One region of the Megamonas hypermegale genome, then DNA from elsewhere that is predicted to be linked to it. Evidence: predicted binding sites of a transcription regulator. Region 1 holds the regulator's gene; the other holds the start of a gene.
What was found. Region 1 encodes HrcA, which represses chaperone genes, less so after heat shock. Its sites were predicted from a motif close to TGTTAGCACTCNNNNNNNNNGAGTGCTAACA; they were not measured.
Positions count from the first base shown of each region.

Region 1 (10,091 bases):
TTCCGTCTCCTCCAATACTGATTGCCATATCCAGATTTTCTCTATCTATATCTGGTACAATTAATTCTTCATGATAGAAAAATTTTCCTTCACGCGGTGGCAATATTAGTTGTATATCATTCTTTTGAGCAAATTTAATAACTCGCTCTAAAATTTCTCCGGCACCTGATTTAGTTATATTAGGATGAATAGCTATTTTCAAGATTTTCTGCCTCCTCTATTTGTCTAATTGAGCATGTGCCTTTGTTACTATATCTTTTATTAAATTATCATCTATATTACTTTGATGTACCTTATCTAAATCAAGCAATATCAAATATTCAATATTACCTTCTGGCCCTTTTACTGGTGAAAAAGTTAATTCGCGTGGCACAAAATCAAGTTCTGTACTCAATTTTACAATTTTTTCAATGACTTCTTCATGAACTTTCGGGTCGCGTACTACACCTTTTTTACCGACTTTTTCTTTACCTGCTTCAAATTGCGGTTTTATAAGTGCCACGATTTTTCCATCAGGAGCAAGTAGTGTCTTAGCTACAGGCAATACTTTATCTAATGAAATGAATGCTACATCAATTGAAGCAAAATTTATAGGTTCGCCGATATCTTCCGGTGTAACATAGCGAATATTAGTTCGTTCCATATTGACAACACGTTCATCAGTACGCAAAGACCATGCCAATTGACCATAGCCTACATCAATAGCAAAAACCTTTTTAGCACCATTTTGTAAAGAACAATCTGTAAAACCGCCAGTAGAAGCACCTATATCTGCCACTACTAAATCTTTTAAATCGAGTTTAAATTCTTTTATAGCTTTAGCTAATTTTAATCCACCACGACTTACATAACCTATACTATCACCTAAAATACGGATTTTAGCATCTTCTTTTACCATAGTACCGGCTTTATCAATTTTTTGACCATCTACTAATACCAATCCAGCCATTATGGTTGTTTTAGCACGTTCACGACTAGGCGCGAGATTTTGTTCAGTTAATAAAACGTCTAAACGTTTTTTAGCCATTTATTTATCACTTCCATTTATAAAGTTTTTAACTGCATTAACAATTGATTTGCTATTTAAATTACATTCATCAAGAATTTCTTGACGAGTACCTTGCTCAATAAATTTATCTTTTATACCAAGGCGAATTACTGACACATCATATATATTATTATCACTTAACAACTCTAAAACAGCACTGCCAAATCCTCCTGCTAAAATTCCTTCTTCTACAGTCACAATAAATTTAACCTTGCGAGCTGTAGCTAAGATTAAATTAGCATCTAATGGTTTGATAAAACGAGCATTAATCACAGAACAATTTATCTTTTCATTTAAAAGTTCTTCTCTTGCTTTTATAGCTTCTTGTACCATAGAACCAACAGCTATAATTGCTATATCATCACCTATGGACAATAATTCACCCTTGCCTTTTTCCACTAAGCTAAATTCTTCTTGAATTTCCACGCCACAAGCACTGCCACGTGGATAGCGAATAGTACACGGGCTATTGTATTTTATCGCGCTATAGAGCATTTGGCGCAATTCATTTTCGTCTTTTGGTGCCATACAAACCATATTAGGAATTTGTCGAATATATGCCATATCAAAAACACCATGATGTGTCGGTCCATCTTCACCGACAAGTCCTGCTCTATCAAGGCATAAAACAACTGGTAAATTCTGCAATGCTACATCATGAATAATCTGGTCATAAGCGCGCTGTGAAAAGGTTGAATAAATAGCTACAATAGGATGTTTACCCTGTGTTGCTTGACCTGCTGCAAAAGTAACAGCATGTTCTTCAGCAATACCTACATCAAAGAAACGACTTGGATACAGTTCAGAAAACTTTTGCAAACCTGTACCAGACGGCATAGCAGCTGTAATAGCTGTAATATTTTTATCCTGTGCCGCTAAATCCACAAGTGCTTGACTGAAAACTGCTGTATAAGTTGGAATAATGCTATCCGAAACTATTGGTTTTCCTGTAGCAATATCAAATTTACCAATACCATGGAATTTATCTGGATGACGTTCTGCAGGAATATAGCCTTTTCCTTTTTTAGTCTGTACATGCAATAGGACAGGACCATCCATATTTATTTTTATTTTTTCTAAAACATTAATTAAGTCTTCTAAATTATTTCCATCAGTTGGCCCAATATACGTAAATCCTAAACTTTCAAAAAAACCACCTGGTACAATGGCATTTCTAAAGCCGTCTTTCACATAATTAGCTGTTTTTAACACAGAATTACCAATGCGCGGTATGCTGCTTAAAATTCTATGCACATCTTTTTTAGCACGACGATATTTTTCATTAACGCGAATTAAAGATAAATATTCTGATAAAGCACCTACATTTGGTGCAATAGACATTTCATTATCATTTAAAATAACAATCATCTTACGTTTAGAAATTCCTGCATTATTAAGCCCTTCTAAAGCTTCTCCACCTGTCATTGCTCCATCACCGATAACAGCAATGACATTATAATTTTCGTGGTTTAAATCTCTAGCAACAGCCATACCAAGTGCTGCTGATATTGATGTACTTGCATGACCTGCACCAAAGGCATCATATATGCTTTCAAAACGATTAGGAAAACCCGTAATTCCATTTTTTTTACGCAATGTTGAAAATTTATCTCGCCTACCAGTTAAAATCTTATGTGTATATGCTTGATGACCAACATCCCAAACTATTTTATCGCGCGGACAAGAAAAAACCTTATGCAGTGCTAATGTAAGTTCTACTGTACCAAGACACGGTGCTAAATGACCACCATTTTGTGAAACTGTTTTTATAATTAACTCACGAATTTGCGTAGCCAATGCCTGCATTTTTGGTATTGATAGATATTTTAAATCAGCAGGAGATTTAATTTGCTCTAAGATATTCATAATCCAACACTCTTTCTTAATTTATTTTTTACGTGAAATCAAATAATCCACTATTTCACGCAAAAAATCTGCTTCAGTGCCAAAATCTTTTAATGCTTCTTTAGCATTATCTACTGCTTTTTGAGCCAAATCCTTTGCTGATTGTAAACTACCTAGTGTAACGTAAGTGGATTTATGATTTTTTTCATCGCTACCTACTGGTTTGCCAATAGATGCTTCATCACCTGTAACATCTAAAATATCATCGGTGATTTGAAAAGCCAATCCAAATTGACGTGCATATTCAGTCAATGCTTCAAGCTGTTTATCAGTTGCATCACCTAAAATCGCTCCAGAACGAATGGCAGCACAGAATAATGCACCTGTTTTTGCTCTATGCATCTTTTGCAAGGTATTCATATCAATATGTTTACCTTCTGATTCTAAATCAATTACTTGACCACCAACCATTCCCTCAGGTCCTGCTGCATGGCTTATTTCTTTTACTATTTTTAATTTTTTTGCCACATCAACATTAGGGCTATCGGCTATCACTTCAAATGCCATTGTAAGCAGTGCATCACCTGCTAGAACAGCTACACCATCACCAAATACCTTATGATTAGTCAACTTTCCTCTACGATAATCATCATTATCCATAGCTGGTAAATCATCATGAATTAGCGAATACGTATGAATCATTTCAATAGAAGTCGCTAAATGCACAAAATTTTCACCATTTGCTCCCACTGCATCAGCTGCCGCCATCAATAAAACAGGGCGTAATCTTTTTCCACCTGCCATTAAACTGTAATTCATGGATTTTGCCAAAGTAGAATTTAAAGCATCTTGTTCTAAATAAATACTATCGAGTTCCTTATTTACTAATTCGATTTTTCTTTGTAAATATTCTCTCATCATCTATTTATTCACCTTCTAAATTTAATTTTGTTTCAACTATCTTATTATCTTTATCTACAGTTATTTCAGTATTGATTATCTGTTCTGCTCTACTTAACTCAGATAAACAAAACGCAGATAATTTCATTCCTTCATTATATTTATCTATCAATTCATTTAATGGAATATCTCCAGTTTCCAACTGTTGTACAATTTCTTCTAAAGATTCCATAGCATTTTCAAAAGTTAATTTTTTTCTACCCATAAAAATTCCCCAAAATATATCATTTATCCTGCTTGTCTATATCAATTACCTTTACCTTTATTGTACCGTCAGCTAAAACTATTTGCAAAAAATCATTTTGCTGTACATCTTTTACCGATTTTATAAATTGATTTTGCTTCTTCGTTAAACTATAACCGCGTTTTAATATATTAATAGGATTTAATGTCTGTAATTTTTCATTTAATAACGTTGCTTGATGAAGTTTATCTTTAAAGCTTATTTGCGCACTTTTATATAACCGTTCTATCAATAAGTCCATTTGCTGTTGCTTTGATATCAATAATTTATCTTTATGCATTAGCAAACTATTTTGTAAAAGCATTTGTAATTGACTTTTTTTGCTTTCAATTTGTTTATAGTATTTATAATTGAGCTCTTTTTGCAAAGTATCTATATAATTGATTAAACCATCACGTTCCGGAACAGCAAGTTCTGCCGCCTGTGAAGGTGTAGCAGCTCGCACATCACTGACTAAATCTGATAGCGAATAGTCTGTTTCATGACCGACAGCCGATATTACAGGGATTTTGGAATTAAAAATAGCTCTAACGACTTTTTCCTCATTAAAAGCCCATAAATCTTCCATAGAACCACCGCCACGACCAACGATAAGCACATCTACAGGATATTTTTCATTAAAAAAATTTATACCTTCACAAATCTGTGTGCTTGCTTCTTCGCCTTGAACTAATACAGAGTAAAGAACTATTTTAACCAAAGGATTACGCCTTTTCGCTACATGACAGATATCTCTAATGACAGCACCTGTACGAGAAGTTACCACACCTATTTTTTTAGGATAAAAGGGCAATGGCTTTTTATATTTACTATCAAAAAGTCCTTCTTTGCTCAATTTTTCCTTCAATTGTTCTAAAGCAAGGCTTAATTCACCGATGCCTTCAGGCACTAATCCTTGCACGTATAATTGATATGCACCATCTCGCTCATATATGGAGACATATCCCTTTGCAATGACTTTCATTCCATTTTGAGGAGCAAATCTCAGTCTCATAGCGAATGAGCGAAATGCCACACATTTAATACTAGCGGAGGTATCTTTTAAAGTAAAATAGCAGTGCCCTGAAGTATGAACCTTGAAGTTAGAAATTTCACCTCTTATCATCACACTATTTAGGATAATATCATCTTCAAAACGCTGCTTTATATATTTATTTAATTGACTTACAGTATAGATTTTATCCGACATTTTTAGCCTCGCATAAAAAATGCCAGGCTAATCAGCCTGGCAATAAATAGTGTTATTTAATCATTGAACCTAAAATACCATTAACAAAACGGGCAGAATCATCTGTACCAAATTTTTTTGCCAACTCAACAGCTTCATTGATTGCTATATTAGGCACTAATTTATCTGAACTGAAATTCATTTCAAATATAGCTAAACGAACAATATTTCTGTCAATGCCTGACATGCGTTCAACTTTCCAATCTTTGGATTTATCTGCTATCATTTTATCAATAGCTTCTAAGTTTTCTCTAGTACCATTAACTAATAAATTTACATAATCACAGTCACCAGATGAAATTTTTGTATGCTCTAAAGCATGATTTATAGCTTCTTCATTACTGCTTGCATTAAAATCCAATTGAAACAGTGACTGCAATGCGATTTCTCTCGCTTGTCTGCGACTCATAAATATATTTTATCTCCTTTTACCAACGACGAGAAAATGGTGATAACAATCGTTGAATTCGATAAACTAGGTCTTCAAAAAATTCACTATCGCTCTTATCTATTTTGTTACCGATAAACAGTCCTAGTCCCATACAGATTATCACAAATAATGTAGAAAAGAAACCGAATACCAATATAGATAATGCAATAATAAAACCTATAACAATACCAATTGTTCTACCACAATGCTCTTTTAGTTGATATTTAATAAAATTTAAGATATCTTCCTTCATTGTGCCACCTCTAAAACTTTTATACTACGTGTCTTTTGCCTTCAGAAGGATCATCCGATATACTCTTAACATCTATCTCTATTTTAGTATTTTCAATACCAATGTATTTAGATAAATAATCATTAAGACGATATCTGATATCATCACTTATTGTTACGATATTATACGTTTCACTAACAACTAAACGCAATTTAAAACTAGGTATTAAAGTTTTATCCTTGGTAGCTGCCTTAGTCATTTTTATTCTAACTTTTACGTCGCGGACGCCTGCAGTGGAAACGGCAATCTTATCAGCCATATTCTTTAAAGCCACTAAAGAGATACGCACTTGTCCCATTTTTCCTTGCACTATAACAGCTTCGTTAGCTGTTACATCATTGCTGTGCGAAGAAATACTCTGTAACCATAGATATAAACTACAGATTAACACGACGATAGCTACGGCAAGTGTTTCCCATCTACTGCATAAATATAAGAATTCATTCCAAACTTGCGCATCAGAAAAAATTCTTGTATATAACGCTATTACTAGAAGTGAAACAGCACCAAATGCCAAGGCGTAAAAGAATAGGATGATACGATTTATAACGTTCATACTAAGCCTCTTTCTTAGCGGACACGTACTTCTTCTTCTTTTACATCTTCAGGGAAGCCTACACCCTGTACATGAACGTTTACTTCTACAGTATTAAGACCTGTCATATTTTCAATGGCATTTTTTACACTTTCCTGTACATTAAGAGCAACGTCTGGAATACGTGAACCATATTTTACGATAATATATAAATCCACAGCTGCTTCTTTTTCGCCAACTTCAACTTTTACACCTTTAGAGAAATTCTTACGACCAAGTGTTTCTGCAATACCACTTGCAATGCCGCCGCTCATGCCAGCAACACCTTCAACTTCTGTAGCTGCGAGACCAGCAATAATGCTAACAACTTCGTCAGCAATACGGATAGTACCTAATTCGTTACTTGTTCCTTTTGTAGTTTCAGACATAATTAAATCCTCCTTTAAAACTAAAATAGTTTAGTTTTCATGTTAAACTAATTATAACAAATAATTTATAAATATAAAAGGGAAAAATATTTTCTTTTATGAAAGTTCATATAATATAAGAAGATGCCTTATTTATTAATATCCTAGCCATTTTCTTTTCCCATCACAAAATAAATTCTATCTATGCACCCTGCATTTTTATTTATAAAACTGCCTAATATAAAGTTTTTAGAAAAATTATTAAAAAAACCTTGACTTTTTGTCCTAATAGTGCTACTCTCTTAATTAGAAGTTAGCACTCACTAATATAGAGTGCTAACAACAGGGGTGAAAAAAATGCTAGATGAAAGAAAACAACGCATTCTCCGAGCCATTGTAGATGATTATATATCTACAGCAGAGCCTATCGGCTCCCGAACAATCGCCAAAAAATACGGTTTGGGAATTAGCCCTGCTACTATTCGTAATGAAATGGCTGATTTGGAAACGCTTGGTTATATCAAGCATCTCCATACATCATCGGGGCGCATCCCTTCATCAAAAGGTTATCGTTTTTATGTAGATGACCTCTTAACGTTGGAACAATTGTCGGAGGATGAGAAAAATCTTATCAACCATTGGTATGCCACTAAAGCACGTTCAGTAGAAGGAATTTTTCGTGAAACAAGTCGCATAATTTCTCAATTAACCAAAAATATTTCTTTAGTTTTGGCACCGCAATTATCTCAAACAGCTTTCAGATATCTACGTTTTCTGCCACTCGACAGCTCTCATGTCATAGCAATTATAATGACAGATGCAGGCTTTATTAATAATAAGGTTATCGCAGTTCCAAGCGGTGTAACTTTTAAGGATTTTGAAAACATCGCGAATGTTTTTAACTCTTATTTAAAGGGTCGCAATCTTCGTGATATCAGCATGGCTTCAATTCGCAAAATTCGTGGTGAAACAGTAAATACCACAGTGTTCAATGCCATAATCAATATAATTGATGAGGCTATGGCTCAAGACAAAAAAAATCGCCTTTATTTAGGCGGAGCTGGACAACTGATGGAACAACCAGAATTTCACAATATAGATAATGTAAAACGAATTTTATCCATGCTAGAGCAAGAAACCTTACTTTGTAACATCTTACAAGAACAACGCAACAAAGGATTAGCTGTTACGATTGGGCAAGAAAATAAATATAATGATATAAAAGATTGCAGTATCATAAGTGTAACATATCATTTAGATGGCAAACCCGTTGCAACCTTAGCTGTTTTAGGTCCGACGCGTATGGATTACGGCAAAATTATTTCATTGCTAGAATTTATGAATACAAATCTTGCCGATATATTTCATCGCTTACATTTGTAGCTGAAATAGCTATTTTAAAATATAAGAAGGTGGTTTAATTTATGACATCTCCAGAAGAAAATAAAAATACAGTAGCCAAAGAAACAGAAGTTAATGAAAATGTCACTGATACTACTGCTGATAATACTGATAATGATGCCAAAGAATCTCCTGCTGAACAAGCAACTGATGATTTAGAAGCTATAAAAAAAGAACTTGAAGCTCAAAAAGCTTTATTACAGGAAAGTGAAGAACATTACAAAAGACTGCAAGCAGATTTTATGAACTTCCGTCGTCGTAATGAAAAAGAACGCGAAGATTTATCCAGTGTAATTCTTCAAGGTCTTATAAAAGATTTACTTCCTATCATAGATAATTTTGAACGTGCTCTTGCTGTTGAAGAAGCCAAGGGCAGTCCACTTCACGATGGTATTTCCATGGTTTACAATCAGCTTATTACTTCTCTTCAGAAAAATGGTCTTGAAGAAATTAAAGCTGTCGGTGAAAAATTCGACCCTAATTTCCATCAAGCAGTAATGCGTGTAGAAGACCCTGAAAAAGAAGATAATACAGTTGAAGAAGTATTACAAAAAGGTTACATGGTACAAGGACGAGTAATTCGCCCAAGTATGGTAAAGGTTGTAGCTAACTAATCAATAGTTAGTTTAAATATTAATATTTGATAACACTTATATTTATATATAGATGTTTTTTTAGGAGGAATTTTAAATGTCCAAAGTAATTGGTATTGACTTAGGTACTACTAACTCTGTAGTAGCTGTTATGGAAGGCGGCGAACCTACCGTTATCACAAATCCAGAAGGTAGCAGACTTACTCCTTCAGTTGTAGGTTTCACAAAAGATGGTGAACGCCTCATCGGTCAGCTTGCAAAACGTCAAGCCGTATCCAATCCAGATAGAACAATCGCTTCAATCAAACGTCATATGGGTGAAGTTGATTATAAAGTAAATATTGATGGTAAATCTTATACACCACCTGAAATTTCTGCTATGATTTTACAGAAATTAAAAGGCGATGCTGAAAAATATCTCGGCGAAACAGTAACTCAAGCAGTTATCACTGTTCCTGCTTACTTCAACGATAGCCAGCGTCAAGCAACTAAAGACGCAGGTAAAATCGCAGGTCTTGATGTACTTCGTATCGTAAACGAACCAACAGCAGCAGCTCTTGCTTATGGTCTTGATAAAGGCGAAAACGGCACAATCCTCGTATTCGACCTTGGCGGTGGTACATTTGATGTATCTATCTTAAACCTCGATGATGGTATGTTCCAGGTTGTTGCTACAAATGGTAACACTCATTTAGGTGGCGATGACTTCGATAACGCTGTTATGAACTGGATGGTTGAAGAATTCAAAAAATCCAACGGCATTGATTTATCTCAAGATAAAATGGCTGCTCAGCGTCTTAAAGAAGCTGCTGAAAAAGCAAAAATCGAATTATCCAGTATGACTTCTACTAACATCAACTTACCATTCATCACAGCTGATGCTACTGGTCCTAAACATCTTGATTTAACACTTACTCGTGCTAAATTCGATGAACTCACAGCAGACCTCGTTGAAGCAACTGTTGAACCAACTCGTAAAGCAATGGCAGATGCTGGACTCTCTGCTTCTGAAATTGATAAAATCATCCTCGTTGGTGGTTCTTCTCGTATCCCAGCTGTACAAGAAGCTATTAGAAAATACTTCGGTAAAGAACCTAGCCATGGTGTA
Region 1 is NZ_LT906446.1:743,097-753,187, reverse strand. Features, by position in the region: gene CKV65_RS03555 (NAD(+)/NADH kinase) at 1-202, opposite strand, end outside; gene CKV65_RS03550 (TlyA family RNA methyltransferase) at 218-1,027, opposite strand; gene dxs (1-deoxy-D-xylulose-5-phosphate synthase) at 1,028-2,914, opposite strand; gene CKV65_RS03540 (polyprenyl synthetase family protein) at 2,936-3,814, opposite strand; gene xseB (exodeoxyribonuclease VII small subunit) at 3,819-4,058, opposite strand; gene xseA (exodeoxyribonuclease VII large subunit) at 4,078-5,286, opposite strand; gene nusB (transcription antitermination factor NusB) at 5,339-5,734, opposite strand; gene CKV65_RS03520 (DUF2273 domain-containing protein) at 5,754-6,008, opposite strand; gene amaP (alkaline shock response membrane anchor protein AmaP) at 6,028-6,603, opposite strand; gene CKV65_RS03510 (Asp23/Gls24 family envelope stress response protein) at 6,618-7,010, opposite strand; gene hrcA (heat-inducible transcriptional repressor HrcA) at 7,347-8,372, shown strand; gene grpE (nucleotide exchange factor GrpE) at 8,414-9,004, shown strand; gene dnaK (molecular chaperone DnaK) at 9,081-10,091, shown strand, end outside.

Region 2 (10,091 bases), 690 kb from region 1:
ATAAGTCCAATTTCTTAAAAGATTAAAACAAGATTAAAAACAGTCTTCAATATCGCAAAAATCTTGACTTTTCAATAAATATACTATACTATAGAACACGATAATAGTAAATACTTGTGTACTATCAGCTATTTATAAAAAATTTCGAAAAAAGCTGATTTAAAAGCTGTGCATTTGCACAGCTTTTGGAATTTATCAAAGGAGGTAGAGGAGTTTTGGCCACACTAAAAAACAAAAAAAATGTGGTTCTTGCTGTTGTGGCTATAGTAGTTATTGCTATCATTGGCTATGTTGTCTATTCTAAGATGATGGCTAATACTGGTGGGCAACGACCTGGTGGAGCGACTGCTGTAAAAGCTATGCAAGTTATTCAAAAAGATACACCAATCAATTATGAATATGCTGGTGATATCAAAAGCACAAATGAAGTAAAAATTACTTCACGTGTTTCAGGAACTATTGTTGAAAAATATATTACAGGTGGTCAATTTGTACAAGCGGGTCAGCCGTTATACAAAGTTGATAGCAAACAGTATGAAAGTGCGCTTTTATCTGCACAGGCAAACCTTGCTCAAGCACAAGCTAGTTATCAAAATGCTTTAGCAACATTACAAAATGCTCAAACAGATAACAGTCGTTATCAGACATTACTTGCGCAAAATGCAATTTCTGAACAACAAGCTACTACACAACAATCTCAAGTAGAAGCTTTAACAGCATCACTAAATGCACAGCAAGCAATAATCGATTCTAATGCAGCATTAGTAAAAAAAGCACAGGAAGATTTAGATGATACTGTTGTTTATGCACCAACTTCTGGTAAATTAGATATCAATGATGTTGATGTAGGAACTTATGCTACAGCCGGAAGTACAGTACTTGTTACAATGGGTTCTGTTGACCAAGTATATGCTCAATTTAATGTGAGTGAAGATGAGTATCTGAAATTATCTTCATTTTTTAACAGTGATGTAGGTAATGTTACTATTACTTTAAGTGATGGTACAGAATATCCTATTACAGGAAAATTAGTTCAAATAGACCGTTCCTTAGCAACTAATACAGGTACATTAGCAATTAATGCTTTGTTTGATAATCCAGATGGAATTTTATTACCAGGTATGTTTGCACGTGTAAAAGTTGAAGGAGAAGTCGTTCCAAATGCAATTTTAATTCCGCAACGTGCGGTACAACAAATTTTGGAAAAAACATTTGTAATGGTAGTGGGTGAAGATGGTAAATCTGTTACAAAACCAATAACTGTAGGCGATAAAGTAGGCAGTTTCTGGATTGTAACTGATGGACTTTCAGCAAATGATACTGTCATTGTAGAAGGCCTTACCAAATTACAAGAAGGCGTTCCTCTCGATGTAACCATGGTAACTCCTGAAGATTTAGGTTTAACTTTTTAATCAGGAGGTGCTGTAATTGTCAAGATTTTTTATAAATCGTCCGATATTTGCTATTGTAGTATCGCTCATCATTGTAATTTTAGGTACAATCTCAGCGTTTACTTTACCAGTAGCGCAATATCCACAGATTTCACCACCGACTATTCGCGTAGGTACAACTTATACTGGTGCGAATGCTGATACTGTTAATGAAACAGTAGCACAAGTAATTGAACAGCAAGTAAACGGTGTAGAAGGTATGGACTATATGAGTTCAACTTCTTCAAATGATGGTAGATATAGCTTATCTGTAGTATTTAAACTTGGTACAGATGGTGATATGGACTCCGTAAAAGTTCAAAACTACGCATCTACAGCTGAACCAAGCTTGCCATCAGAAGTACAGGCATACGGTCTTACAACACGTAAGGCATCAACAGATATGGCGATGGTTGTATCTATTACATCTCCAAATGGTACGTATGATGATGTATTTCTTAAAAACTATGCCGATATTTATCTTGTAGATAAAATGAAACGTGTTCCAGGTGTTGGTGACTTAAACGTATTCGGTGCTGACTATGCAATGCGTCTTTGGATTAATCCAGACAAATTAGCTGAACTCGGTTTAACTGTAGCTGATGTTATCGCAGCTGTAGAAGAACAGAACGTTCAAGCACCAGCAGGTACAATCGGTCAGATGCCTGCTCCAAAAGACCAAGAATTCCAATACACTGGCAAAATTCAAGGTCGTCTTGTAACACCAGAAGAATTTGGTAATATTATAATTCGTTCTGATAATAATGCAGGTTCTTTTGTTCGTTTAAAAGATGTAGCACGAGTTGAAACAGGTGCTCGTACTAATAGTATTATAGCTGCAAACAACAATGAAAACTCCGTTGGTTTTGGTGTACAGCTCACAAATGATGCTAACGCTATGGAAACTGTAGCTGGTGTAAAACAGGTTTTGGAAGAAGCAAAAGCTGATTTTCCACCTGATTTAGAGTATAAAGTTGTTGTTGATAACACTAATTACATCAGTGAGTCTATCAATGAAGTTATGCATACTTTCGTGGAAGCATTGCTTCTTGTTATGCTCATTGTTTATATTTTCTTACAAAGTTGGCGAGCAACACTCATTCCAATGCTTGCCGTTCCAGTATCACTTATCGGTACTTTTGCTGCTTTCGTGGTACTTGATTTCTCCATTAATACATTGACACTTTTCGGTATGGTTCTTGCCATCGGTCTGGTAGTAGACGATGCTATCGTAGTTATCGAAAATGTTGAACGTCATATGGCAGAAGATGGACTTAATCCAAAAGAAGCTACAGGTCGTGCAATGGACGAAGTACAAGGTCCAGTTGTTGCTATCGCGCTTGTATTGGCTTCCGTATTTATTCCAGTAGCAGGTCTTGGCGGTATGACTGGGGTATTATATCGTCAGTTCGCTTTGACTATCGCTATTTCAATGGGCTTATCAGCCTTTGTAGCGCTTACACTTACTCCAGCACTTTGTGCTACTTTGTTGAAACCACATAGTGCAACGGAAAATACGGATAGTAAGTTAGGTGCATTCTTTATTCGTTTCAATCAGTTTATGAACTGGCTTACACGTGGTTATATAAAATGTGTAGCAACACTTATCGGTAAAGCTAAATTATGCGTAGTTGCACTCGTTGTAATCGTAGCTTTGATGGGTCTATTGTTTAAGGTATTACCTACAACATTTATTCCAGAAGAAGACCAAGGTTTCTATATTGGTTCAGTAACTTTACCAGAAGGTACTTCATTAAATCGTACTAATGAATTAATGCGTCAATTATCCAATGACTTGCAACAAATACCAGGTGTATCTCAGGTAATGGGTATTTCTGGTTTTGATATTTTGTCAAACGGTTCTAAATCCAGTGCAGCAACATTCTTCGTTGGACTTGATCCATGGAGTGAACGTACAACACCAAATTTAGGTATTAATGCGCAAATTGGTAGTGTATTTAAAGAAGCAGCAAAATATCCGCAAGCCTCTATCATCGCTATGAACCCACCATCTTTACCAGGTCTTGGTGCTACTAGTGGTTTTAATATGCAGCTTCAAGATATGAGTGGTCATACGAATGAAGAGCTCGATACGATTGCTAAAACTATTGTAGCAAAAGCTAATCAAAATCCAGCTTTGCAGGGTGTTTATACAACTTATAGTGTAGGTTCACCAATTTATGAATTTGAAGTAGACCGTGAAAAAGTTAAAAACTTAGGTCTTAATATTTCCGATGTATTTACTGCAATGCAAGTAAACTTCGGTGGTTTTGAAATAAATGACTTCAACCAATTTGGCCGTTCTTACAAAGTAGTAATGCAAGCGGATACTAAATTCCGTGATGAAGCTTCTACTACTCGCTTTATTTATATTAGAGGTAGTAATGGACAAATGGTTCCGCTTAATGCTGTAATTAAGCCGAAACTTGATTCTGGTCCAGCGATTATTTCTCGTTTTAATGCCAGCAGAAGTATAACAATTCAAGGTAGTCCAGGAGCTGGATACAGTTCTGGTCAAGCTATGGATGCTATTGAACAGATATCTAAAGAAGTAGCTTCCACAGGCTTTAGCGTTGACTGGTCTGGTCAGAGCCGTGAAGAAAAAGCAGCAACAAGCTCTACAAGTCAGGTTATGTTACTTTCCTTCGTATTCGTATTCCTTTGCCTTGCAGCTTTATACGAAAGCTGGAGTGTACCGTATGCAGTAATACTTACAGTTCCAACAGGTATTTTTGGTGCACTTGCTTCAGCTTATATTCTTAACATGCAGATTAGTATCTATATGCAAATCGGTATGATTGTAGTTATGGGCTTGGCTGCTAAAAATGCAATTTTGATTGTTGAATTCGCTAAAATGCGTGTTGATACAGGTATGACACCGCTTAAAGCAACTTTGGAAGCTGCTAAATTGCGTTTGCGTCCTATCATCATGACTTCACTCGCATTTATTATCGGTTGTTTGCCACTTGCTGTTGCAAGCGGTGCTGGTGCGGCAGCTCGTAATAATATGGGTATCGCTGTTGTTGGCGGTATGATTGTTGCTACTTGCTTGGGTGTATTCTTAATTCCAGTAATGTATCTCGTTGTAATGAAGATTACTTCCTTAATTACAGGTGGTAAACAAAAACCAAAAACAAATCCAGATAAATTTATGTAAAATAAACAATTTATTAGTATAGGATAGAAGAATTTTCTTCTATCTTATGCTATAATTGGAGAAAAACAGTGAATTGAATGAATTCATTGAGTTTAAGGAGATTTGCTTATGATGAAAAGAATGATACTGTCCTTGATGTGTGTGTTTACTTTAGTGCTTGCTTTTTCTGCTAATGCAGCTTTGGCAGCAAGTGATGGATATTTTTATACAAGTAATCGCTTTGGTTATACGATAAAATGTCCGCAAAAACCAATTGCTGTAATGGATTTGAGTATATTTTCCCCACAGGAAAAAGGTGATATCTTAGTATTTGAAAATGATGGCTATAGCCTCACTAAATATTGGGTAGTATCTCCAGATGCTTTTACTAATGATACATTCCCAGATCTTGATAATATCAGCGAACAAGATGCAAAAGATTTATTTGCACATTTAATGGTAGAACGTGGTTATGAATCAGTTAGTCTTGTACCAATAAATGGTCATAATGCTATTTATGCTGTTACAGCTAAAAATATTCAAGTAGATACAAATAAAGACGGTAAAGCTGACCAAACTATTGAAGAACCAGGTCAGAACATCGAAACATATCTCAAAGGTAATAAAACAAATTACTGCATCGTTTTATCTTCTAAAAAAGCGATAACACAAGATGATATAAATGCATATCAATATGGTCTCTTATCTTTTAGAGAAAATTAAAATAAAACCGGATTTAATCCGGTTTTTATTTTGCTTTCTATTGACTTTTTGACTTATAAATATATAATAATAAATAGGATATTAGCACTCAGTTGTATAGAGTGCTAATTATTTTGGCAAAAATTATAAGAGGTGTAAATTAAATGGCTAAAGAAACACATCAATTTCAAGCTGAAACGAAAAAATTACTCGATTTAATGATACATTCGATTTATACAAATCGTGAAATTTTCTTACGTGAATTGATTTCTAACGCATCTGATGCGATTGATAAAGTTCACTTTGAAGGACTTACAAATAAAGATTTATTAGAAGGCGACGACCAATATGAAATTTTCCTAGTACCAGATGCAGATAGTCATACATTGACTATTTCTGATAATGGTTTAGGTATGAATAAAGACGATTTAATGGAAAATCTCGGTACAATCGCTAAATCTGGTACAAAAGCTTTCTTAGAAAAATTACAGCAAGCAAAAGAAGGCGGCGATACAGGTAAAGATTTAATCGGTCAATTCGGTGTAGGTTTCTATTCTGCATTTATGGTTTCCGAAAAAATCACTGTAGTATCACGTAAAGCTGGTGAAAAACAGGCTTATAAATGGGAATCCACAGCTGACGGTTCTTATACTATTGAAGAATGTGAAAAAGAAAAACGTGGTACAAGCATCACATTGACACTTTTACCAGAATTCTATGGAGATAAAGCAGAAGAAAACTTTACAGATACTTATAAATTACAATCTCTCGTAAAGAAATATTCTGATTATGTTCGCTATCCAATTAAAATGAATTTCGTAGTGGAAGAACAGCCAAAAGACGCTGATGGCAAACCAATCGAAGGCGCTGGCACTATAAAACGCAACGAAGTTCGCACATTAAACTCCATGCAACCACTTTGGGCAAAAAATAAATCAGAAATTAAACCAGAAGAATATGATGAATTTTATCAAAATCTCTTCCACGATTGGGAAAGACCAATGGAAGTTATGCACAATAAAGTTGAAGGTACTATTGAATATACATCATTGTTATTCTTCCCAGAACATGCACCGTATAACCTTTATCATAGCGATTATGAACCAGGCTTACAGCTTTATTCTCGCCATGTATTCATCATGGATAAATGCAAAGATTTATTACCAGAATACTTGCGTTTTGTCAAAGGTTTAGTAGACTCTCCAGATTTTTCTCTTAATATTTCACGTGAACTTTTACAACAGAGCCGTGAACTTAAATTAATAGGTAAAAACCTTGAAAAGAGCATTTTGCGTCAATTAAATACAATGCTCAAAAAAGACCGTGAAAAATATGAAAAATTCTGGGCACAGTATGGTAAATCTTTAAAAATTGGTATTTACGGCAGTGCATATACTGGTACAGATACAGTGGATAAATTAAAAGATTTATTGCTGTTTACTACATCTAAAGAAGATAAACTCATCACTTTAAAAGAATATGTAGAACATATGCCTGAAAATCAGAAAAAGATTTACTATGCAACAGGTAAAGACCGTGCTGCTATTGATAGTTTGCCACAGATGGAACTTTTACGCGATAAAGGCATTGAAGTATTGTACTTCCTCGATAATGTAGATGAATTTGCAGTTGAAGTTATGCGCGAATACGATGGTAAACCATTCCATTCAATCAGCCGTGGTGATTTAGGTCTTGATGATGTAGAGTCTCAAGAAGTTAAGAAAGAAACAGAAAACATCACTAAAACAAATGAAGATTTAATAAAAGATATTAAAGAAACACTCGGCGATAAAGTTGCTGATGTAAAAATCAGTAGTCGTTTGAAATCTTCTGCTGTTTGTCTTGTAGCTGATGAACAAGGCCCAAGCTTTGCTATGGAACAAGTATTTGCTGAAACAAATAATCCGATGTTTAAAGCAAAACGTATTTTGGAAATTAATCCAAAACATGATTTATTCGCTCGCTTACAAAATATTCACGAAGCAGGCAAAGATACACAGCAATTCAAAGATTATTGCAATCTCTTATATGCTCAAGCACTTCTCATCGAAGGTATGATGCCAGAAGATCCAGCTGCGATTGCTAATAAAATTGCTGAATTAATGGCTAAATAATTAAATTTATATAAAAAAATCCTACAGAATTTATCTGTAGGATTTTTTATTTATGATTTTATTTCATTACTTTTTCATCTACAATATTATAAATAGTGTATTTAACAGGTTTTAAAATTCGGCAAGCTTCGCCATCAACTAATTTATATTGTATTTCACAAATGCCACCAGTTGGATTAGCATTTATATCATCTTCTAAATAAAGTGGAAATGTTCTTGTAAATACATTGCCTTTTACCTGCATATAATCATGACCGCGATAATATTTTGCTAAAGCTTTCATATCTTCAATAGGTGATAGTGCTATCTGGCTCATAGATTTACCATTATTAGAAGAATAACCTATTAAATTACCATAGCTACCACTACCATCATTTGTTAAATAAACTAAAACTTCGGGATAACCATCATCGTTTAAATCAGCTATCTGTACATCATTTACAGTATATCCTACGATATCATGAACTTCCTTGCGATTTACAATAGCTAAATTTTTAGGTTTTATTATGAGTTTATCCCCATCTTCTTTGATACTAAAACTATAATTATCCCAATATAAAACTTGATTGAAATTAGGATTTTGAGCAAAAGATACAGCTAAATTTAACCCACTAATCGCCACAAAACAACATACCATCACTAAGAGTTTCACCAATTTAAACATATTATCCCTCTTTTCTAAAAAAATTTATTAATAAAATATATTCTCTCTATCTTATTCTAGATAAATTAAAAAAATCCTATTTACCTAAAATATATCTTTCAATACCATAAGCTACACCATCTTCAAATACTGATGGAACTACAATTTTAGCACTATTTCTAGCTTTTACACTGCCATTTGCCATTGCCATACCAAGACCGATTTCAGACAGTATTTCTACATCATTATCACCATCGCCAAAGAAGAAACTATCTTTTTTATCGATATTTAAAAGCTCTAAAACTTTTAAAGCTCCAGTAGCTTTAGAATTATTTTTAGCATAAACTTCTATGTGACAATAATTATGGTTCATATCTTCAACAAAAGTCATATTTTCTGGTAGATTATTAATGATATATTTTCGGTCTTCATGATGTGGTGAATCTATTTCCATTTTATAAACTACAATATCATCTAAATTATATTCTAGTTGTAACTGTTGTTTAAAAATGCCATATTGATTTAATCGGTCAATTAAATATGTGAAGTTTTTATCTACATAGGCATCTTTTTCACCTTGTAAAGTATATTCCATAGCGTGTGATTTACAAACGTCGCAAAGATTATGCACAAATTTTTTATCAAGTGGTGCGCGGTAAATTATTTTATCGTGGAAATAGATAACAGCTCCGTTTAAAAGTACAAAACCATCAAAACCAAAGTTGCGAATTTTTTCATCAAGAAAAGCATAAGAACGACCGCTAGCAATAAACACATAATGACCTTGCTTTTGAAGTTTGCGAATAGCTTCAGAAACTTTTGGTCTTATATAACGATAATCAGGATGAGTGCCTTCGATTAATGTACCATCTACATCAAAAAAAACAGCTTTCATATTTATTCTATATATTCTCCTTTATATAACTTATTTGCATTATTTATAATAGTATTGTATCATAATTTAGAAAAGAATTATATTATTTTTAAGGAGTGCTATTTTGCAAAATAAAATCTATCAAATTTATGAAAATATTGTTTTTTCTTGTTTACTTTTATATGGTTTAACATTTTTAATTGATACTAAAATAAATTTTATAACTACTGCTTTTTTTATTAATATATTTTTTCTCATTTATTTAAAAAAATCTTTTCCTTTACAATTATATTATACAAAAGAATTTAAATATTATATGTATATTATTGTATATTTTTTATTAATGGTATTTTTATCTACTATATTGTCAGATGGTTCGTTATCTATTTATAAATCTCGTTTTATTAATCCATTATTAGGATTGTTTACTATAATATTATTTCCTATGAACTTTAAGCGTATGTTTTTATTATTTTTGTCTTTTAGTGTTCCATTATTTATTAATTCTCTAGTAGTTATATATCAATTTTATTTAGGAAATACTGGGAGACCTACTGGGTTTTGTGATAGTCATTATATGTTTTTGGCTGTTACAAATAGTTTAATTTTACCTATTGTTTTTACTTTGAGTATGTATAAAAGTCAATTATCAAAGAAAATAAGAATATTTCTTTTCTTGATGATATTAATTGGTATTCCAGCTATTATTTTTGAAAATACTCGTATAGTTTGGATTGAATTGGCAATTATTTTTCCATTAATTATTTTATTTTCTATAAAAAATAAAGTGAAAGCTGTTTTTTTTATCGTTTTATTAATGTTATATAGTATATTTATTTTTAATATATCACCATCTTCTGTTAATCGTGCATCGACTATTCCTAGCACAAATTATGCGACACAGTCTAATTATGAACGCATATTAATGTGGGAATCTGCTACGAAAATGTTTATTGACCATCCTGTAGTAGGTGTTGGTCTTGGAAATTATTATGAAGAATATATGACAAATTACCGTTCTTCATTATCTAGAGAGACACAAGGTCATCCACATAATGTATTATTAGCTTTTTTATCTGAAACGGGTTTATTAGGAACGTCAGGTTATATTTTATTATTTATATATTTATATTATTATACTATAACTAATTATATACGAAATAAAGATGTTTTTTCTTTATCGTTTTTATTT
Region 2 is NZ_LT906446.1:50,517-60,607, forward strand. Features, by position in the region: gene CKV65_RS00240 (efflux RND transporter periplasmic adaptor subunit) at 216-1,412, shown strand; gene CKV65_RS00245 (efflux RND transporter permease subunit) at 1,429-4,587, shown strand; gene CKV65_RS00250 (hypothetical protein) at 4,696-5,289, shown strand; gene htpG (molecular chaperone HtpG) at 5,433-7,382, shown strand; gene CKV65_RS00260 (hypothetical protein) at 7,441-8,046, opposite strand; gene CKV65_RS00265 (Cof-type HAD-IIB family hydrolase) at 8,123-8,920, opposite strand; gene CKV65_RS00270 (O-antigen ligase family protein) at 9,024-10,091, shown strand, end outside.
Region 2: the regulator HrcA is predicted to act here: its motif matches at 5,369-5,399, upstream of htpG (molecular chaperone HtpG).